One region of the Bradyrhizobium sp. USDA 327 genome, then DNA from elsewhere that is predicted to be linked to it. Evidence: riboswitches for the same ligand, from Rfam matches in the RefSeq annotation. Region 1 holds a riboswitch; the other holds the start of a gene.
What was found. Region 1 has a riboswitch for glycine ahead of ABIA42_RS19105 (D-amino acid dehydrogenase). Riboswitches for the same ligand answer to the same signal wherever they lie in the genome.
Positions count from the first base shown of each region.

Region 2: another riboswitch for glycine. It lies ahead of gcvT (glycine cleavage system aminomethyltransferase GcvT); the one in region 1 lies ahead of ABIA42_RS19105 (D-amino acid dehydrogenase).

Region 1 covers NZ_JBGCCW010000001.1:4,081,101-4,088,230, forward strand. The annotation lists gene ABIA42_RS19090 (ABC transporter substrate-binding protein) at 1-411, opposite strand, end outside; gene ABIA42_RS19095 (ABC transporter substrate-binding protein) at 508-2,115, opposite strand; gene ABIA42_RS19100 (M20/M25/M40 family metallo-hydrolase) at 2,385-3,515, shown strand; glycine riboswitch at 3,697-3,801, shown strand; glycine riboswitch at 3,805-3,923, shown strand; gene ABIA42_RS19105 (D-amino acid dehydrogenase) at 3,993-5,294, shown strand; gene ABIA42_RS19110 (ABC transporter permease) at 5,473-6,414, shown strand; gene ABIA42_RS19115 (ABC transporter permease) at 6,434-7,130, shown strand, end outside.
Region 2 covers NZ_JBGCCW010000001.1:4,222,298-4,229,427, reverse strand. The annotation lists gene gcvP (aminomethyl-transferring glycine dehydrogenase) at 1-2,356, opposite strand, end outside; gene gcvH (glycine cleavage system protein GcvH) at 2,630-2,998, opposite strand; gene gcvT (glycine cleavage system aminomethyltransferase GcvT) at 3,009-4,157, opposite strand; glycine riboswitch at 4,304-4,392, opposite strand; gene alaS (alanine--tRNA ligase) at 4,616-7,130, shown strand, end outside.

The sequences.
Region 1 (7,130 bases):
CGCGGTGAAGTCCATGAGCTTCTGGCCCATGCCGTCGACCGCGGCCCAGCGCTTCAGCGAAGCGACGCAGTCTTCCGCCGTCACCGGCGCACCGTCATGCCACTTCAGGCCGTCGCGCAGCGTGAAGGTATAGGTCAGCTTGTCGTCGGAAATTTTCCAGTCCGCCATCTGCGGCTGGATCTTGAAGTTCGAATCCGTCGCGATCAGCGTGTCGAAGATCATGTAGCCATGATCACGCGAGATGTAGGCGCTGGTGTAGATCGGATCGAGGACGCGCAGATCCGAGTGCATCACGGCGGTAATGGTCTTGCCCGCGGCAAGAACTGGCGAGGCCAGCGCTGTCGAAAGCGACACGACCGACAGCGCAAGTTTGGAGGCGAACGCGTAACGCCCCCTCGTGAGTTGGAACATCGAGGCTCTCCTGGAATCTTTCCTGGCGGGCGGCGCCGCTGACATCAGCGGCGCCGCGTGGCGATCCGGACGAAGGTTGCGTCGAGAACGCCTCGCCTACTCCGACTTGCTGACGTTCCAGAACAGCGGCGTCGCCGGACCGTCGAGCAGGCCGGTCAGCGATTTGCGCCAGCCGCTCGGCAGCAGATACTGCCCCAGCGGGATGTAAATCACCTGATCGTACGCCTCCTTCTGGATCTCGGCGGCGATCTTCTTCTGCTCGTCGAGCGAGGATGCGCGGACGAACGCGTCCTTGAGCTGCTCGATCTTGGCGTCTTCCGCCCAGCCGAACCAGCCCTTCTTGCCCAGGCCGCTGATCGAGAGATTGGCGATCGGGTTCGCAACGTCGGCCGCGACCCAGTTGGTGAAGAACATGTTCCAGCCGCCCTCCTTCGGCGGCTTCTGGCTGGCGCGGCGGCTCACCACCGTCTGCCAGTCAGTCGCTTGCAGGTCGACCTTGAAGCCGGCTTCGCGCAGCAGCTGGGCCGCAACGATCGGCTGCGCCTTCAATGTCGTGACGTCCCCGGGCGCCATGATCACGATCGGCGTGCCGTCATAGCCGGACTCGGCGAGCGCCTTCTTGGCTTCCGCCATGCCATTGCCCTTGATCAAGGTTTCGGCGCCGACGTCAGTCTCGAGCGGCGTACCGCACACGAAGAACGCGCCGCAGATCTTCTGATATTTCGGGTTGCCGACGAGTGCATCGAGAACGTCCTTCTGGTTCATCGCCAGAAGGGCGGCTCGCCGCACCTTCACGTTGTCGAACGGCGGATGCAGGAAGTTCATCCGGCCGAGCGTCTGGAAGCCGAACTTGTTGGAGACCTCGAGCGTGAGCTCCTTGTTCGCTTCGAGCACCGGCAGCATGTCGTAGGGCAGGTTCTCCATGAAGTCGATGTCGCCCGACTGCAGCGCGTTCACCGCGGTCTGCGAGTCCGGCATGGTGATCCACTCGACGCGGTCCACCTTCACCACCTTGCCGCCGGAGGTCCAGCTCGCCGGCTCCTTGCGCGGCACGTAGTCGGTGTTCTTGACGTAGACCGCCTTCACGCCGGGCTGGAATTCCGAGGCCACGAACTTGAAGGGACCCGAGCCGATCTGCTCGGGGATCTGCTTGTCCGGCGGCGTCTCGGCGAGGCGCTTCGGCATCATGAAGGCAACGCGCGAGGACGGCTTGCCGATGGAATCGAGCACCAGGCCGTAGGGCTCCTTCAGCTTCAGCGTGATGGTCTTGGCGTCGGTCGCCTCGATGCTCGCCGTGAAGTCCATGAGCTTCTGGCCCATGCCGTCGACCGCGGCCCAGCGCTTCAGCGAAGCGACGCAGTCCTCCGCCGTCACCGGCGCACCGTCATGCCACTTCAGGCCGTCGCGCAGCGTGAAGGTATAGGTGAGCTTGTCGTCGGAGATCTTCCAGTCCGCCATCTGCGGCTGGATCTTGAAGCTCGAATCCGGGGCCACCAGCGTGTCGTAAACCATGTAGCCATGGTCACGCGTGATGTAGGCCGTGGTGAAGATCGGGTCGATGATGCGCAGATCCGAATGCATCACCGCCGTGATGGTCTTGCCGGCCGCAAGCACTGGCGAGGCCAGCGCGGTTGAAAGCGCGACGACCGACAGCGCAAGTTTGGAGGCGAACGCGCGACGCCCCCGGCGCATGAAGTGGAACATAGAAAGTTCTCCTGACGTGAAACTGTTCAAAGGCAGGTCATTGGTTGAGCATGCGGTTCATTCGTTGGGCGAACTAACCTCATGCAATGCCTTTATCTTTTTGAGACTTGCAGACAGTGCCGAGCGCGTCAATCCGGTTTCGTCGCAGGCCCTCACGGCGCGCGCACGGGCTCCACAAAGATCGGTTTGGCTCTACAACACCTTCCGCTTGTCCTGCCCCGCGCCGATGCAATGCGCGTTCCATCTTTCGAAGCTTGAGAGACATTAAGATGAATCCTGCCAATCTTCCCTTTGATTCCGAGGCGATGCTCGAGGGCCTGCGCGGCTGGGTCGAATGCGAGAGTCCGACTTGGGATGCAGCCGCCGTGGACCGCATGCTCGATATCGCGGCGCGGGATATGGCGATCATGGGTGCGACGATCGAGCGCATCGCCGGCCGCCAGGGCTTTGGTGGCGTCATCCGCGCGCGCTTTCCTCATCCCAAGCAGGGCGAGCCGGGCATCCTGATCGCCGGACACATGGATACCGTTCATCCGGTCGGCACCATCGAGAAGCTGAAATGGCGGCGCGAGGGCAACAAGTGCTACGGCCCCGGCATCTACGATATGAAGGGCGGCAATTACCTCTCGCTGGAAGCGATCCGGCAACTGGCGCGCGCGTCGTTCACCACACCGCTGCCGATCACCGTGCTGTTCACGCCGGATGAGGAAGTCGGCACGCCTTCGACGCGGGACATCATCGAGGCGGAAGCTGCGCGCAATAAATACGTGCTGGTGCCGGAGCCCGGCCGCGCCGACAACGGCGTCACGACCGGACGCTACGCCATCGCGCGCTTCAATCTCGAAGCGACGGGACGGCCGAGCCACGCCGGCGCCACGTTGTCGGCCGGACGCTCGGCGATCCGCGAGATGGCGCGGCAGATCCTCGCGATCGACGCGATGACGACGGAGGACTGCACCTTCTCGGTCGGCGTCGTCCACGGCGGACAATGGGTCAATTGCGTTGCGACGACCGCAACGGGTGAAGCGCTCTCCATGGCCAAGCGTCAGGCCGATCTCGACCGCGGTGTCGAGCGGATGCTGGCGCTGTCGGGCACCAGCAACGACGTCACGTTCAAGGTCACGCGCGGCGTGACGCGTCCGGTTTGGGAGCCGGATGCCGGTACCATGGCGCTCTATGAGAAGGCGCACGGCATCGCCAAATCGCTCGGCGCGGAATTACCGCACGCTAGCTCCGGCGGCGGCTCCGACGGCAACTTCACCGGCGCGATGGGAATCCCCACGCTCGATGGCCTCGGTGTGCGCGGCGGCAATGGCCACACGCTGGAGGAGTTCATCGAAGTGGATAGCCTGGTCGAGCGCGGCCGGCTGATGGCGGGATTGCTGGCGACGTTGGAATAGTGAATTCGTCATTCCGGGGCGATGCGACAGCATCGAACCCGGAATCTCGAGGTCCCGGGTTCGATGCTTCGCATCGCCCCGGGACGACGAGGCGGGCTTTGCACTGCACAATACGTCGGCAGTCGCGGTCGAAATTTAGCCTTGTCTAAAAATGAGGCGTATCGTACTGCTCGGCCGTCCACGCGATGATGCGGGAGAGATCGCGGCGAAGGCTTTCAGCTTTCGTTGCGGCGCCGACGGAGCAACCGCCCCGGAAACTCTCAGGCAAAAGGACCGTTTCGTCAGGACGATCTGGAGAGAGGCGACGCGATTTCAGGCAGTCGTGACGTCCACCGAAGGGGATAGTCCGTCGCAAGACCTCGATAGAGGTGGCGCGCCGGATCAAGCTCTCAGGTAACCGTGACAGATGGGGCGCCGCCAACGGCCTTTCGGCCGGCGGTCAGCCGACTCTAACTCACGGGAGCCCCGAACCTAGCCATGACCCATATTGCCATCATCGGCGCCGGCATCACCGGCGTCACGACCGCCTATGCCCTGCTCGAACGCGGCTACAAGGTGACCGTGCTCGACAAGCACCGCTACGCCGCGATGGAGACGTCCTTCGCCAACGGCGGGCAGCTCTCCGCATCGAACGCCGAAGTGTGGAACAGCACCGCGACGATCCTGAAGGGCTTGCGCTGGATGTTCCGGCGCGACGCGCCGCTGCTGATGAACCCGCGGCCGAACTGGCACAAATATTCGTGGATGAGCGAGTTCGTCGCCAACATCGGCAACTACCGCGCCAACACCATCGAGACCACGCGGCTCGCGATCGAAGCGCGCAGGTATCTGTTCGACATCGCGGCACGCGAAGGGATCAACTTCGATCTCGAACGCCGCGGCATCCTCCACATCTATCGTGACAAGGCCGGATTCGAATCCGGTCTGCGCGTCAACACGCTGCTGCAGGAAGGCGGCCTCGACCGCCGCCCGGTGACGTCGGAGGAAATCCGCGCGATCGAGCCGACACTGCGCAAGGACTATTATGGCGGCTTCTACACGCCGTCGGATGCGACCGGCGATATCCACAAGTTCACCCGCGGGCTGGCGGAAGCCTGCAAGCGGCGTGGCGCGACCTTCATCCACGAGGCCAATATCGATTCGATCGCACGTGCCGGCAGCGGCTTCGTCATCGGCTGGGCCGATCTGGCCGCGAGCGATGCCGTCGCGGCCGCGCGCGGCGCACTGAACGCGGACGGCGTCGTGGTCTGCGCGGGCGTTGCCAGCCGTCACTTCGCCGCCCTGCTCGACGACCGCGTCAACGTCTATCCGGTCAAGGGATACTCGATCACCGTGCAGCTCGACAGCGCCGAAAGCCGCAACGCCACCCCGACGGTGAGCCTGCTCGACGAGGCCGCCAAGATCGTCACCAGCCGGCTCGGCGCCGATCGTTTTCGCGTCGCCGGCACCGCCGAATTCAACGACTTCAACCGCGACATCCGCGCCGACCGCGTGCAACCGCTGATCGAATGGGTACGCAACAACTTCCCCGCCGTCGAAACGTCGCGCGTCGTGCCGTGGGCCGGGCTGCGCCCGATGATGCCGAACATGATGCCGGTCGTGCGCGCAGGGCGGATACCAGGCGTGTTCTTCAACACCGGCCACGGCCATCTCGGCTGGACTCTGTCGGCGGCGACGGCGCAGATGATCGCCCAGACCATCGACGGCTGGCGCGGCCTCAACGCTCCACCGACGACACCTTCACTTGGGGTTGAGCATGAACTGCGACATGCATCCTGAGTGGTCGATATTGGGGACATGCCGGCCTCTTGCTACGGCGCAGCCCTTGGCACACAATTTGCCCTAAGAGGACGGCGTCTCCGGGCGGCCTTTCCAGCCCAAGTGTTAGGCATGATAGACACGACAGAGTTCACGGGAGCCTTGATGTTCCACACGTTCCGTAGCCGGAGATAAGTGCATGCTGGGTTATCTTATTCGACGCGTTCTGGCCGCGGTGCCCGTGATGGGCGTCGTCGCGCTGTTCGTGTTCCTGCTTCTGCGGCTGACGCCGGGCGATCCCGCCGCGATTCTCGCCGGCGACAACGCGACGCCGGAACGGCTCGAGCGCATCCGCACCTCGCTCGGCCTGAACGAGCCCCTGATCGTGCAGTTCATCACCTGGGTGAACAAGCTGCTGCACGGCGACCTCGGAACCTCGCTGATCTCCAACCTGCCGGTGATGAAGATGATCGGCCAGCGCGTCGAGCCGTCGATCTCGATCGCGCTGTCGACCATCATCCTCGCAGTCATCGTCGCGGTTCCCTTGGGGGTGGTCGCGGCCTGGAAGCACGGCACCTGGATCGACCGCTTCGTGATGGGCCTGTCCGTGCTCGGCTTCTCGGTGCCGGTGTTCGTGGTCGGCTATCTCCTGATCCAGATCTTCGCCATCGACCTGCGCTGGGTGCCGGTGCAGGGCTTCCGCAGCATCTCGAACGGCTTCGGGCCGTTCTTCGAGCGTATCATCCTGCCGACCTGCGCACTCTCCTTCATCTACATCGCCCTGATCGCGCGCATGACGCGCGCGGCGATGCTCGACGTGCTCGGCGAGGACTATGTCCGTACCGCGCGCGCCAAAGGCATCAACGAGGTCGCGGTGATGATGCGCCATGCACTGCGCAACGCCGCGGTCCCCGTGATCACCGTGATCGGCACCGGCTTCGCGCTCTTGATCTCCGGCGTCGTCGTCACCGAGAGCGTGTTCAACATCCCCGGCATCGGCCGCCTCACCGTTGATGCGGTGCTGGCGCGCGACTATCCGGTGATCCAGGCGATGATCCTGCTGACGTCGCTGATCTATGTCGTCGTCAATCTTCTCATCGACGTCGCCTACACCCTGCTCGATCCCCGGATCCGGTACTGAGGCAAGGATAAGGATACAAATGTCGGTCGATACCCTTCCCCAGTCGTCCATTCCAATCACGTCGCCGCTGCGGCCGCGATTCGGATTCCTCACCTCGACGCCCATCATTGCGACTGCGACGGTCCTGCTCACGCTGGTCGTGGTGGTCTCGATCCTCGCGCCGCTGATCGCGCCGCATGATCCGATCCAGCTCGCGCCGTCGCAGCGGCTCAAGCCCTCCTCCACACAATTCCTGCTTGGCACCGACGCCTACGGCCGCGACCTGTTGTCGCGCGTGATCTATGGCGGCCGCATCTCGCTTCTGATCGGCATCGGCTCGGCGATCCTGTCGATCGCCATCGGACTCGCGATCGGCCTCGTCTCCGGCTTCTTCAAGCTGGTCGATTCCGTCCTGATGCGCGTCATGGACGGCCTGATGGCGATGCCGAGCATCCTGCTCGCGATCGCCGTGGTGTCGCTGTCCGGCGCCAGCCTCTGGACCGTGCTGATCGCGATCACGATTCCGGAGATCCCGCGCGTGGCGCGACTGGTTCGCTCGGTCGTGTTGTCGGCGCGCGAGGAACCCTACGTCGAGGCCGCGATCTCGGTTGGCTCCAGCCTGCCGAAGATCATGTGGCGCCACCTGATGCCGAACACGATCGCGCCGCTGATCGTCCAGGGCACCTATGTCTGCGCGAGCGCCATCCTCACCGAGGCCATCCTCTCCTTCCTCGGCG
Region 2 (7,130 bases), 140 kb from region 1:
GCGCTGCGATGTAGTTGGCGTTGAGGATCGCGATCTCGGTGGCACGCTTCAGGCCGTCGCCGCCCATCATCAGGATGTAGATGTAGGAGATAGTCAGGATCGACGCTGAGCCGAACGGCGCGGCCGAGACCGGCCCGACCGGAGCGTCGCCTTGTGTTGCCGGGTGACCGGGCAGGAACGGGGCGAGATGCGCCTTGACGCCGATCGGGCCCATGCCGGGGCCGCCGCCGCCATGCGGGATGCAGAAGGTCTTGTGCAGGTTGAGATGGCTGACGTCGGCACCGTAATCTCCGGGCCTGCTGAGGCCGACCTGCGCGTTGAGGTTGGCGCCGTCCAGATACACCTGGCCGCCATGGCCGTGCACGATGTCGCAGATCTCGCGGATATGCTCCTCGAACACGCCGTGGGTCGAGGGATAGGTGATCATGACTGCGGCGAGGTCGTTCGAATGCTTCTCGGCCTTGGCGCGGAGGTCGTTGACGTCGACGTCGCCGTTCTTCTCGCAGGCGACCACCACCACGTCCATGCCGGCCATCGCGGCCGAGGCCGGGTTGGTGCCGTGGGCGGAGGAGGGGATCAGGCAGATCTTGCGATGCGCTTCGCCGCGCGCGAGATGATAGCCGCGGATCGCGAGCAGCCCGGCATATTCGCCCTGCGCGCCCGAGTTCGGCTGCAGCGAGATCGCGTCATAGCCGGTGATGTCGCACAGCCACTTCTCCAGCCGCGCGAACAGCGCGTGATAGCCGGCGGCCTGCTCGCGCGGCACGAACGGGTGCAGCGTCGCGAACTCCGGCCAGGTCAGCGGCATCATCTCCGTGGTCGCGTTCAGCTTCATGGTGCAGGAGCCGAGCGGGATCATGGCGCGGTCGAGCGCGAGGTCGCGATCGCTGAGCTTGCGCATGTAGCGCAGCATCTCGGTCTCCGAGCGATGCGCGTGGAAGACCGGATGGGTGAGGAACGGGGTGGTGCGCTTCAGCGTCTCCGGCAGCGCCTCGCGCGTCCCGGCGTCGATCTCGGCATAGGCGAAGGTGCCGCCGAAGGCGCGCCAGACCGCTTCCACCGTCGCAGGCGTCGTGGTCTCGTCGAGCGCGATGCGCAGAGCCGCATCACCGATGCCGAGATTGATCCTTTCGGCCGCGGCGCGCGCGACGATCTCGGCGCGCCTGGCGCCGGCATCGACGCTGAGCGTGTCGAAGAAGTTTTCGGACTGCGGCGCAAAGCCGAGCTTGCGCAGGCCGCTCGCGAGCACGGCGGTGCGGCGGTGGACGTTGCGCGCGATCTGCGAGAGCCCCTCGGGGCCGTGATAGACCGCATACATCGAGGCGATCACGGCGAGCAGCACCTGCGCGGTGCAGATGTTGGAGGTTGCCTTCTCGCGGCGGATGTGCTGCTCGCGGGTCTGCAGCGCGAGGCGGTAGGCAGGCATGCCGCGGGAATCGACGGAGAGGCCGACGATGCGGCCGGGCAGCGAGCGCTTCAGCGCATCGCGCACCGCCATATAGGCCGCGTGCGGCCCGCCATAGCCCATCGGCACGCCGAAGCGCTGCGCCGAGCCGATCGCGATGTCGGCGCCCAACTCGCCGGGTGAGGCCAGCAGCGTCAGCGCCAGCAGGTCAGCGGCAACGATCGCAAGCGCGCCCTTGGCCTTCAGCGCCGCAATCGCAGGCCTGAGGTCGCGCAATGCGCCCGACGTTCCCGGATATTGCAGCAGCGCACCAAGCACGTCAGTCTCAGCGAGATCGGTGAGGGGATCGCCGACGATCAGGGTCCAGCCCAGCGGCTCGGCGCGGGTCCGCATCACGGCCAGCGTCTGCGGATGGACGTCCTTGTCGACGAAGAAAGCCTTCGCCTTCACCTGCGAGTGCCGCTCCGCGAGCGCCATCGCTTCGGCCGCCGCGGTGGCTTCGTCGAGCAGCGAGGCGTTGGCGACGTCGAGCCCGGTGAGGTCGCAGATCATGGTCTGGAAGTTGAACAGCGCCTCCAGCCGGCCCTGGCTGATCTCGGGCTGGTAGGGCGTATAGGCCGTGTACCAGGCCGGATTCTCCAGAATGTTGCGCTGGATCACCGCGGGCAGGATCGTGCCGGAATAGCCTTGACCGATCAGCGAGGTGAAGACCTGGTTCTGACGCGCGAGCTCGCCCATATGCGCGATCGCCTCGGTCTCGCTGAGCGGCTTGCCGAGATCGAGCGGGGCGGTCTGCCGGATCGAAGCCGGCAGCGTCTCCGCCATCAGCGCGTCCACGCTTTTGGCGCCCACGGTCTCCAACATTGCGGTGACGTCGCGCGCCGAGGGGCCGATGTGGCGGCGGACGAAAGAGGCGGCGGTTTCGCCGTTGGATTTGCGGTGCGCGGTCATCATGGGTCCTCGCTTCAGGTCATCTGTCGTCGTCACGCCCCTCAGTTCAGGGGCAATCGCATAAGCGGATCACGTTCCTTCGGCACCACCGTGCCACAAACTCGTCATGCCCGGGCTTGTCCCGGGCATCCACGTTCTTCGTGCCGCGAGGAGGCCGTGGATGGCCGGGACAAGCCCGGCCATGACGATGTGGAGACATCGCGCGTACGCCCTCATCTGCGATACTCCTGCGCCTTCGCGGGCCATGGCGATGTGGAAAGATCGCGCTTCATCTCACGCCGTATGGGCCTTGTAGGCGGCTTCATCCATGAGGCCGCCGAGTTCGCTCTTGTCGGCAATCTTGATCTTGAAGAACCAGGCCGCACCCTGCGCATCCGAGTTCACCAGCGCCGGCTCGGCGGCAAGCGCCTCGTTGGCCTCGAGCACTTCGCCTGTAACAGGCGCGTAGACGTCGGAGGCGGCCTTCACCGATTCCACGACGGCGGCGGCTTCGGCCTTCTTCAAGCTCCGGCCGACCTTGGGCAATTCGACGAACACGACGTCGCCGAGCTGCTGCTGGGCGTAGTCGGTGATGCCGACCGTGGCGGTATCGCCGTCGATCGCGAGCCATTCATGGTCGGAGGTGTACAGCGTCGTGGTCATTGTCTTGTCCTCAGCGTTTGTAGGTGTTTTTCACGAAGGGCATGGCGGCGACTGCGAGCGGCAGGCGCTGGCCGCGCACCTCGGCGAAGAGTTTCGTGCCGAGCGCGCTCAGGTTCGTGGGCACGTAGCCCATCGCGACCGGCGCATTCAGGCTCGGGCCGAAACCGCCCGAGGTGACCTTTCCGATCGGCTCGCCACCGGCCTGATCCGCAAACAGCAGCGCACCCTCGCGAACCGGCGCGCGGCCTTCGGCGCGCAGGCCGACACGGCGGCGGGATGCGCCGTTATCGAAATGCGCAAGGATCCTCTCGGCGCCGGGAAAGCCGCCGGCGCGCATCCCGCCGTTGCGGCGGCTCTTCTGCACCGACCATTCCAGCGCGGCCTCGACCGGCGTGGTCGCGGTGTCGATGTCGTGGCCGTACAGGCAAAGCCCGGCTTCGAGCCGCAGGCTGTCGCGGGCGCCCAGGCCGATCGGCAGCACGTCCGGGTTTTCGAGCAGTGTCTTGGTCAGACGCTCCGCGTCGGCCACGGGGACCGAGATCTCGAACCCGTCCTCGCCGGTATAGCCGGAGCGCGAGACGAAGCACTTGATGCCGGCGACCTCATGCGGGCCGGCATCCATGAATGTCATGGACGGCGCCTCTGCACACAATTTCGCCAGCGCCGCTTCCGCCTTCGGGCCCTGCAGCGCGATCAGCGCGCGGTCGGCCAGAGAATCGATGACGCAATCGTCCGCGAGATGCGCGCGCAGATGCGCCTCGTCCGCTTCCTTGCAGGCGGCGTTGACGACCAGGAACAGGTGGTCGCCGAAATTGGCGACCATGAGATCGTCGAGAATCCCGCCTTCCGCGTTGGTGAACTGGGCGTAGCGCTGCCGGCCCGGTGCAATCGCCACGATGTCCTGCGGCACCAGCCGTTCCAGCGCGCGGGCGGCGTCCTCGACCTTGCCCGACTTCGGGCGAAGCGCAAGCTGCCCCATATGGGAGACGTCGAACAGGCCGGCCGCGGCTCGCGTATGGAGGTGCTCCTTCAGCACCCCCGCGGGGTACTGCACGGGCATATCATAGCCAGCGAACGGCACCATCTTGCCGCCAAGGGACACATGCAGGGCGTGGAGGGGCGTATGTCGGAGAGATTTCTGGTCGGCGGGTACTGGCATCACAGGGGTCCTCGGCGGTTCCCCGGGGACGATTCCCCGGGCCAACCAGTCGAAGCCCCATCTGTCGCTGTGCCTGAGAGTATTATCCCGTCGGCGGGTGCCACCCGGGTTCTTAGGCCCGTCGGCGCCTCTTTCCAGATGCTGTCAAAGCCACGCGGTCCTTTTGCCTGAGAGTTTCCGGGGCGGTTGCTCCTTCGGCGCCGGCAGTAAAGCCGGTCTCTCCCGACGTGGCCGTACGATATAGATGGTTACAGACCACAGGGCGGCCAAGCCTGTCAACGCGGCGGTTTCGCCTTTTCAACCGGGATTGCGCGCCTGCGGCAACCCTCTGATCTCCTTGCACAGTTTCTGGACACTGAAGCAGGCCTTGTCTAAAAGCGCTTTGGCCCGCAGATATCAGCCCTAACCTCCGGTTTGGATGGCAGGAAGCGGGTCCAAGCACACCCGATTGGATGAACATGAGCGGCGTCAACGAGATCAGGTCGACCTTTCTGAACTTCTTTGCCGAGAACGGCCACGAGATCGTGCCGTCCTCGCCATTGGTGCCGCGCAACGACCCCACGTTGATGTTCACCAATGCCGGCATGGTGCAGTTCAAGAACGTCTTCACCGGCGTGGAGAAGCGGCCCTATCAGCGCGCCACCACCTCGCAGAAATGCGTACGCGCCGGCGGCAAGCACAACGACCTCGACAATGTCGGCTACACCGCGCGCCATCTCACCTTCTTCGAGATGCTCGGCAACTTCTCGTTCGGCGACTATTTCAAGGAACGCGCGATCGAGCTCGCCTGGAAGCTGATCACCGCCGAGTTCGGGCTGAAGAAGGACAAGCTGCTGGTCACGGTCTATCACACCGACGACGAGGCGGCGGGCCTGTGGAAGAAGATCGCCGGCTTCTCCGACGACCGCATCATCCGCATCCCGACCTCGGACAATTTCTGGGCGATGGGCGACACCGGCCCGTGCGGCCCGTGCTCGGAGATCTTCATCGACCGCGGCGAGCACATCTGGGGCGGGCCTCCGGGCTCGCCGGAGGAGGACGGCGATCGCTTCCTCGAATTCTGGAATCTCGTGTTCATGCAGTTCGAGCAGGTGACGAAGGAGGAGCGCCAGCCGCTGCCGCGTCCCTCGATCGACACCGGCATGGGCCTGGAGCGCATGGCCTGCATCCTCCAGGGCGTCGAGAGCGTGTTCGAGACCGACCTGTTCCGCAACCTGATCGATGCGACGGCGTCCGCGCTCGGCACCGGGCCGAGCGAGCAGACCGTGGCCTCGTTCCGCGTCATCGCCGACCATCTGCGCTCCTCGGCTTTCCTCGTCTCCGACGGCGTGCTGCCCTCGAACGAGGGCCGCGGCTACGTGCTGCGCCGGATCATGCGCCGCGCCATGCGCCATGCGCAGCTGCTGGGCGCCAAGGAGCCGCTGATGCATCGGCTGGTCTGGGCGCTGGTCCGCGAGATGGGCCAGGCCTACCCCGAGCTGATGCGCGCCGAAAAGCTGATCGAGGAAACGCTGCGGCTGGAAGAGACCCGCTTCCGCAAGACGCTGTCGCGCGGCCTCGCCATTCTCGACGAGAAGAGCGCGGGCCTGAAGAAGGGCGACATGTTCGACGGCGACGTCGCCTTCACGCTCTACGACACCTACGGCTTCCCGCTGGACCTGACGCAGGACGCGCTGAAGTCGCGCGGCATCGGCGTCGACCAGGCGGCGTTCACGGATGCGATGGAGCGGCAGAAAGTGAAGGCGCGCGAGTCCTGGAAGGGCTCGGGCGAGGCGGCTTCCGAGGCGATCTGGTTCCCGCTGCGCGAGAAGCTGGGTGCGACCGAATTCCTGGGCTACGAGACCGAGAGCGCCGAAGGCGTGGTGTCCGCGCTGGTGAAGGACGGCCACGAAGTCGCCAGCCTCAAGGCCGGCGAGACGGGCGCGATCGTGCTCAACCAGACGCCGTTCTACGCCGAGTCCGGCGGCCAGGTCGGCGACACCGGCGTGCTGACGGGTGAGGGCGGCATCAAGTTCCGCGTCACCGACACGCAGAAGAAGCTCGGCGATCTCTTCGTCCATGTCGGCACGGTCGAGAGCGGCGAAATCAGGCTCGGCACCGCGCTGCAGCTCGAGGTCGATCATAGCAGGCGCTCCTCGATCCGCGCCCATCACTCGGCCACGCATCTCATCCACGAGGCGCTGCGCCAGGTGCTCGGCGATCACATTGCCCAGCGCGGCTCGATGGTCGCGCCCGACCGCCTGCGCTTCGACTTCGTGCATCCGAAGCCGATCACGGCGGAGGAGCTCGCCCGCGTCGAGGACATCGCCAACGACGTTGTGCTGGAGAACGACGAGGTCACCACGCGGATCATGGGCGTCGATGAGGCCCGTGAGGCCGGTGCACGCGCGCTGTTCGGCGAGAAATACGGCGACGAGGTCCGCGTCGTCTCGATGGGCAGGACCGCGCGCGAGCGCGGCGCCAACGCGCTCGGCTGGTCGGTCGAGCTCTGCGGCGGCACCCACGTCAAGCGCACCGGCGATATCGGCCTGATCACGCTGACGGGCGAGAGCGCGGTCGCCTCGGGCGTGCGCCGCATCGAGGCGCTGACCGGCAATTACGCGCGCAGGCACGCCAACGACACCATGGCGCTGGCGAAGACCGCGGCGAACGAGCTGCGTACCTCGATCGAAGAAGTGCCGGCCCGCATCGCCGCGCTGATGGAGGAGCGCAAGAAGCTCGAGCGCGAGCTGTCCGACGCCCGCAAGAAGCTCGCGATGGGCGGCGGCGCCGCAGCCAGCAACGGCGCCGCGGCCGGCGTGCGCGAGGTCGGTGACGTCAAGCTGATGGCACGTGCCGTGGAGGGCATCGAGATGAAGGATCTCAAGAGCCTCGCCGACGACGGCAAGAAGCAGATCGGCTCGGGCGTCGTCGCCATCGTCGGCGTCACCGAGGACGGCAAGGCCGGTGTGGTGGTCGGCGTCACGCAGGACC